2 regions of the Paenibacillus sp. FSL H7-0703 genome follow, and region 1 is predicted to be linked to the other one. Evidence: a T-box and tRNA genes for the amino acid it is inferred to sense, from the RefSeq annotation. Region 1 holds a T-box; the other holds one or more tRNA genes.
What was found. The T-box of region 1 lies ahead of ileS (isoleucine--tRNA ligase). A T-box ahead of a tRNA ligase gene usually reads a tRNA of that ligase, here a tRNA-Ile.
Positions count from the first base shown of each region.

Region 2: it encodes a tRNA-Ile, which carries the amino acid that the T-box ahead of ileS (isoleucine--tRNA ligase) is inferred to sense. The anticodon was not compared.

Region 1 covers NZ_JBBOPF010000001.1:5,341,391-5,344,780, reverse strand. Annotated here, with positions in the region: gene ileS (isoleucine--tRNA ligase) at 1-1,331, opposite strand, end outside; T-box leader at 1,411-1,690, opposite strand; gene MHB46_RS24050 (DivIVA domain-containing protein) at 1,853-2,362, opposite strand; gene MHB46_RS24045 (YlmH family RNA-binding protein) at 2,535-3,317, opposite strand; gene MHB46_RS24040 (YggT family protein) at 3,326-3,390, opposite strand, start outside.
Region 2 covers NZ_JBBOPF010000001.1:2,829,215-2,832,604, forward strand. Annotated here, with positions in the region: tRNA gene MHB46_RS12395 (tRNA-Lys) at 1-1, opposite strand, end outside; tRNA gene MHB46_RS12400 (tRNA-Gln) at 6-80, opposite strand; tRNA gene MHB46_RS12405 (tRNA-His) at 98-170, opposite strand; tRNA gene MHB46_RS12410 (tRNA-Tyr) at 190-275, opposite strand; tRNA gene MHB46_RS12415 (tRNA-Thr) at 280-355, opposite strand; tRNA gene MHB46_RS12420 (tRNA-Phe) at 382-454, opposite strand; tRNA gene MHB46_RS12425 (tRNA-Asp) at 521-597, opposite strand; tRNA gene MHB46_RS12430 (tRNA-Met) at 623-696, opposite strand; tRNA gene MHB46_RS12435 (tRNA-Val) at 727-802, opposite strand; tRNA gene MHB46_RS12440 (tRNA-Glu) at 809-880, opposite strand; tRNA gene MHB46_RS12445 (tRNA-Ser) at 913-1,004, opposite strand; tRNA gene MHB46_RS12450 (tRNA-Met) at 1,008-1,081, opposite strand; tRNA gene MHB46_RS12455 (tRNA-Asn) at 1,116-1,191, opposite strand; tRNA gene MHB46_RS12460 (tRNA-Ala) at 1,196-1,271, opposite strand; tRNA gene MHB46_RS12465 (tRNA-Ile) at 1,294-1,370, opposite strand; rRNA gene rrf (5S ribosomal RNA) at 1,407-1,523, opposite strand; rRNA gene MHB46_RS12475 (23S ribosomal RNA) at 1,675-3,390, opposite strand, start outside.

The DNA of each region.
Region 1 (3,390 bases):
CTGATGTTCCAATCCACCAGTTCCTCCAAAAACTTGCCAAAACGTCCTTCACGTATATGCCCCGGGTACCATTCGACTTCGCTGTTGTTGGCAATCAATTGATCCTTGATCGCAGTTGTTTTGATAAACCAGCTGTCCATAGCATAGTACAATAATGGAGTATCGCAGCGCCAGCAGAACGGATAGCTATGCTCGTATTTTTCCTTGCTGTACAGCAAACCTTTTTCGGACAGCATTTTAACAATATCCACATCACAGTCTTTCACAAAACGGCCTGCAAAATCAGTGATTTCCTCTACATAGTTACCTTGGAGATCCACTACGTTGATGAATTCAACACCATTTTCACGGCATACCCGGTAATCATCCTCACCATGCGCCGGAGCCATATGAACGATACCTGTACCGCTGGAGTCTGTTACGAACTTCGCACCCAGAATCTGATTACCCTTCTCAACCTGAAAATACGTAAATGGCGGGATATACGTTTGGCCAACCAGTTCTGAACCGGATAGCGTGCCAATCACTTCATGATCGCCTTTAATTACATCCTCAACCAGATTTTTAGCAACGATGTATACACCGTCTTCCTGCTTCACACGTGCATATTCCAGTTCAGGGTTGACGGCGAGCGCCACGTGACTCGGCAAGGTCCAAGGCGTTGTCGTCCAAGCCAGTACATATTCACCACTGCTATGCAGCTTGAATTTAGCCGTGGCGCTCAGATCCTTCACATCTTTGTAGCCCTGCGCTACTTCATGAGAACTTAGCGTCGTTTGACAATCCGGGCAATATGGACTCACACGATGACCACGATACAGCAGATCTTTTTCATGAATCGTCGCCAAAATGTTCCATACGCTCTCGATATAGTTATTATCCAATGTAATGTACGGGTTATCGAGGTCTGTCCAGTATCCGATCGCTTCGGTTAAATCACGCCATTGTTGCTCATACTCAAACACGCTCGCCTTACATTTTTTAATAAACTTTTCAACGCCGTATTCTTCAATTTCAGGTTTGTGGGAGATTCCCAGCTGCTTTTGTACACCCAATTCTACCGGCAAGCCATGCGTGTCCCAGCCTGCCTTACGTACGACGCGGTATCCCTTCATTGTCTGATAGCGACCGACGAAATCCTTAATTACACGGCCCAGCACGTGACCAATATGCGGTTTACCGTTAGCTGTTGGTGGGCCTTCATAAAACACAAAATTTGGCTTTCCTTCACGATTTGTGATGGATTTACGGAATGTGTCCTCCTGCTTCCATTTGCTCAGGATGCGTAGGTCACGAGACCGTGCTTTTTCTTTAACATCCACTCTGTTCATACCGTCATACTCCCTCTCTACTCATCATTGATTTCTCTAGCATTTCCTAAAAAAAGCAACAAAAAAAGCCCCATCCCTGTAAAGGGACGAGACTGTGCTCGCGTTACCACCCTGATTCCGTAAAAACAGACCATTAAAAATACAGTCTCATCACGGCTCTCTGAGCCCCACTCAACTACAGCAGGGCGCCATTATAACGCATGGCAAACGGTGATTGCTTACACACGCCATAAATCTTAAGCGCTTCAGCTCACTTCTCCGGGAGGATCTTCGGTCATGTTCTGAACGTTGGCTTGCACCGGAAGGCCAACTCTCTGAGGGACAAATCATGACGTACTCGTTCCCATCAACGAATTAAACATGTTAAATTCATCGAAATCAGCAACATCGTTGCCTTGAATAACAATCATCAGCCTACAGACGGATAATCATTGAATTCAGTATAGTATTTACAGTTATAGCCTGTTTAAAGATAAAAGTCAACCCTAACAAAGCCTAATAAAAGCTTGTCAGAAATGAAATTAGTAAATTTCTTTCATCTCACGCTCGCGCTCCAGTACTTCGCGTTCCCGGTTTTCAAGTGCTTCCCAGCCGTCTTGGCTTAACAAGTCAAGCTGTGCTTCCACCAGTGTACGAAACCGTGCTCGGTAAATCGATGCCTGCTTCTTCAGTTCTTCAACCTCCAACGCGATCTTGCGGGATTTGGACAATGCTTCGTTCACAATACGGTCCGCATTTTTTTCCGCTTCCTTCACGATCAGTTGGGATTCTTTCTTGGCGTTGTTACGAACTTCATCTGCGGCTTCCTGCGCTACGATAATCGTCTTACTCAGCGTATCCTCAATCGTCGCGAAATGATCGAGCTTCTCCTGTACGTTTAACAACTCGGTGCTCAGTTCTTTATTTTCACGAATAACGCCCTCGTAATCTTTGATCACCTGATCCAAAAATTCATTAACCTGATCCTCATCATAACCGCGAAGCCGGCGGGCAAATTCCTTGTTATGTATATCCAATGGCGTTAATGGCATGCCGTCCACCTCCTATAAGATTGACAAAAAATACATTTTCCGCGTCACGACGCTCACTATCATCTATCGGTCATCATACCCCGTTTTGTGAATACTGTACAGAGCAAAATCGTTCCAGTTCTTCGCTATAGCTTAATTCTTTCGACAGAAAGCTCGTGATTCCTGCCTACTGCTATACAAACTTACCAATTTTGACACGGCATCTTCCCTTTTTTGTCATCCCGTCTGTTTCAAGCACTTTGAAACGCCCAAAACCCTGCATGGAAATAACGTCCCCCGCTTTAAGTGGAGTAGATGGATTCTCCTCCACCTTCCAATTTACCCGGCACCGTCCCGCCCGAATCGGTGTTAATATTTTACTGCGGCTTAGCTTGTACACATCGCTGGCAATACCGTCCAAGCGCAAAGAAGCGACCGTCAGATCTAGCGCCTCTAATGCAACTTCCTTCGTTCGCAGACTCGCTACAGGCAATAGTTCTGTCCATACATGAACACGATGTACCTGCTGCAAATGCATCGTCATAAAATCACCGATCTCTGAAGCTACCAATACATGGCACCCATCATCCAGTACATGAATGTCCCCGATTTTCCCACGTTTGATTCCAAGTCCCAGTAGGGCACCTAGATAATCACCGTGCTCAAGGGTACCTATTTTATGATCGTCAGATGTGATGGAAAGGACCTGAATCCCCATCTCCTCACCGTCCAAATACGAATAATCGGGCGCAATCAGCGCCCGCTTTCGTTCCGAAGCCATGTATCCGCCATCTACCCTAATCGTGACCTTGTCTTCCTTCGAAGCAAGTGTCTCCAATATGTACTGTTGGCGCGGGTCCAAAAAATCAGTCAGCTTCTGCTCATGATAAGCTCCCGCATGACTGATCCATTCGGAAGCGCGATCCACATAGTCCCGTTCATCCGGGTGAAAATGCTCATAAATCTCAGTTCGCATAACTCCTCCTAGACGAAATTACCAATTAAAGAAATCAAACCGTACGACGCAAAACGCAGAGCAATCAGCGCAA
Region 2 (3,390 bases), 2.5 Mb from region 1:
CTTAATGGCTGGGGATATAGGATTTGAACCTATGCATGACGGAGTCAAAGTCCGTTGCCTTACCGCTTGGCTAATCCCCAATAAATTAAGAATAAAGGGCGGCCGATGGGGCTTGAACCCACGAATGCCGGAGTCACAGTCCGGTGCGTTAACCACTTCGCCACGACCGCCATATGATTATGAAAAGACTGGTGGAGGATGATGGATTCGAACCACCGAACCCGTAAGGGAGCAGATTTACAGTCTGATGCGTTTGGCCACTTCGCTAATCCTCCAAAATGGTGCCGGCGAGAGGACTTGAACCCCCAACCTACTGATTACAAGTCAGTTGCTCTACCAGTTGAGCTACACCGGCACATTACTCAATTCCCACTTGAAAGGTGGCTCGGGACGGAATCGAACCGCCGACACGAGGATTTTCAGTCCTCTGCTCTACCGACTGAGCTACCGAGCCATGTTTTATTTTATTACTACATCATATAATCCGCACTATATATGCCAATTATATATGAAGTTAAAATGGCGGAACTGACGGGATTCGAACCCGCGATCTCCTGCGTGACAGGCAGGCATGTTAGGCCTCTACACCACAGTTCCAGAGGCATTTCCAACAGGAAATTAATTGCGGGGGTAGGATTTGAACCTACGACCTTCGGGTTATGAGCCCGACGAGCTACCGAACTGCTCCACCCCGCGACATTAAAAGGCATTTCTCAAATTTTCTTATGGTGGAGGCTGAGGGGATCGAACCCCCGACCCTCTGCTTGTAAGGCAGATGCTCTCCCAGCTGAGCTAAGCCTCCATAATATGACCCGTAGGGGATTCGAACCCCTGTTACCTCCGTGAAAGGGAGGTGTCTTAACCCCTTGACCAACGGGCCTTGCAAAATAAGTTCTGGTTTCAATAAATTTATGGCGGAGAGAGAGGGATTCGAACCCTCGCACCACTTTCGCAGTCTAACCCCTTAGCAGAGGGTCCCCTTATAGCCACTTGGGTATCTCTCCGAGTAGCGGCAGAGGGGATCGAACCCCCGACCTCACGGGTATGAACCGTACGCTCTAGCCAGCTGAGCTACGCCGCCACCTTATATATAAAATTCAGAAATATTCAAAACATGGCTCCCCGAACAGGACTCGAACCTGTGACAACTCGATTAACAGTCGAGTGCTCTACCAACTGAGCTATCAGGGAATATTGGTGGAGCCAAGCGGGATCGAACCGCTGACCTCCTGCGTGCAAGGCAGGCGCTCTCCCAGCTGAGCTATGGCCCCAATCTTTTTGTTATTCTGGAAGTGGTGGGCCTTAGTGGACTCGAACCACCGACCTCACCCTTATCAGGGGTGCGCTCTAACCAGCTGAGCTAAAGGCCCTAACATGCAAAACTTCATTATCCTTTGAAGGATATCGCTTGGCGACGTCCTACTCTCCCAGGACCCTGCGGTCCAAGTACCATCGGCGCTGGAGGGCTTAACGGTCGTGTTCGGGATGGGTACGTGTGGAACCCCTCCGCTATCGCCACCAAACATGAATTTACATCGTAAATTCTTCCGTATGGTTATTCGGTTCATCACTTATCGTGCGAATGAATAGCCATGCGCTTGTTGTATGTATTTCTACATACCTTCAAGGTTACACCCTGAAAACTGGATCCGAAACTCATTTGCGTTTTATTCTTAGGATAAGCCCTCGACCGATTAGTATTGGTCAGCTCCATGCATTACTGCACTTCCACCCCCAACCTATCTACCTCGTCGTCTTCAAGGGGTCTTACATACTGGGAAATCTCATCTTGAGGGGGGCTTCACGCTTAGATGCTTTCAGCGCTTATCCCTTCCGTACATAGCTACCCAGCGGTGCTCCTGGCGGAACAACTGGTACACCAGCGGTACGTCCATCCCGGTCCTCTCGTACTAAGGACAGCTCCTCTCAAATTTCCTACGCCCACGACAGATAGGGACCGAACTGTCTCACGACGTTCTGAACCCAGCTCGCGTACCGCTTTAATGGGCGAACAGCCCAACCCTTGGGACCTACTTCAGCCCCAGGATGCGATGAGCCGACATCGAGGTGCCAAACCTCCCCGTCGATGTGGACTCTTGGGGGAGATAAGCCTGTTATCCCCAGGGTAGCTTTTATCCGTTGAGCGATGGCCCTTCCATGCGGTACCACCGGATCACTAAGCCCGACTTTCGTCCCTGCTCGACTTGTAGGTCTCGCAGTCAAGCTCCCTTCTGCCTTTGCACTCTTCGAATGATTTCCAACCATTCTGAGGGAACCTTGGGGCGCCTCCGTTACTCTTTAGGAGGCGACCGCCCCAGTCAAACTGCCCACCTGACACTGTCCTCGCACCGGATCACGGTACCAAGTTAGAACCTAGATACGATCAGGGTGGTATCCCAAGGATGCCTCCTCTCAAGCTGGCGCTCAAGATTCAACGGCTCCCACCTATCCTGTACAGATCGTACCCAAATTCAATATCAAGCTGCAGTAAAGCTCCATGGGGTCTTTCCGTCTTGTCGCGGGTAACCTGCATCTTCACAGGTATTAAAATTTCACCGGATCTCTCGTTGAGACAGCGCCCAAGTCGTTACGCCATTCGTGCGGGTCAGAATTTACCTGACAAGGAATTTCGCTACCTTAGGACCGTTATAGTTACGGCCGCCGTTTACTGGGGCTTCGGTTCATAGCTTCGCCCCGAAGGGCTTACCACTCCCCTTAACCTTCCAGCACCGGGCAGGCGTCAGCCCGTATACTTCGCCTTGCGGCTTCGCACAGACCTGTGTTTTTGCTAAACAGTCGCTTGGGCCTTTTCACTGCGGCCCCCTCGGGCTATTCACCCTACCGAGGCACCCCTTCTCCCGAAGTTACGGGGTCATTTTGCCGAGTTCCTTAACGAGAGTTCTTCCGCGCGCCTTAGAATTCTCTTCTCGCCTACCTGTGTCGGTTTGCGGTACGGGCACCTTCTCCTGGCTAGAGGCTTTTCTTGGCAGTCTGAGATCATGACCTTCGCTACTACAATTTTCGCTCCCCATCACAGCCCAGCCTTACGATGTGCGGATTTGCCTACACACCAGCCTCACTGCTTAGACGGACATCCATCAGTCCGCGTCACTACCCTACTGCGTCACCCCATCGCTCATAACGGATTACGGTGGTACAGGAATTTCGACCTGTTGTCCTTCGACTACGCCTATCGGCCTCGCCTTAGGTCCCGACTTACCCTGAGCGGACGAACCTTCCTCAGGAACCCTTAGGCTTTCGGCGGATCTGATTCTCACAGATCTTTTCGTTACTCATACCGGCATTCTCACTTGAATGCAGTCCAGCGCTCCTTACGGTACACCTTCAACCCGCATTCAACGCTCCCCTACCCCTGATGCAAGCATCAAG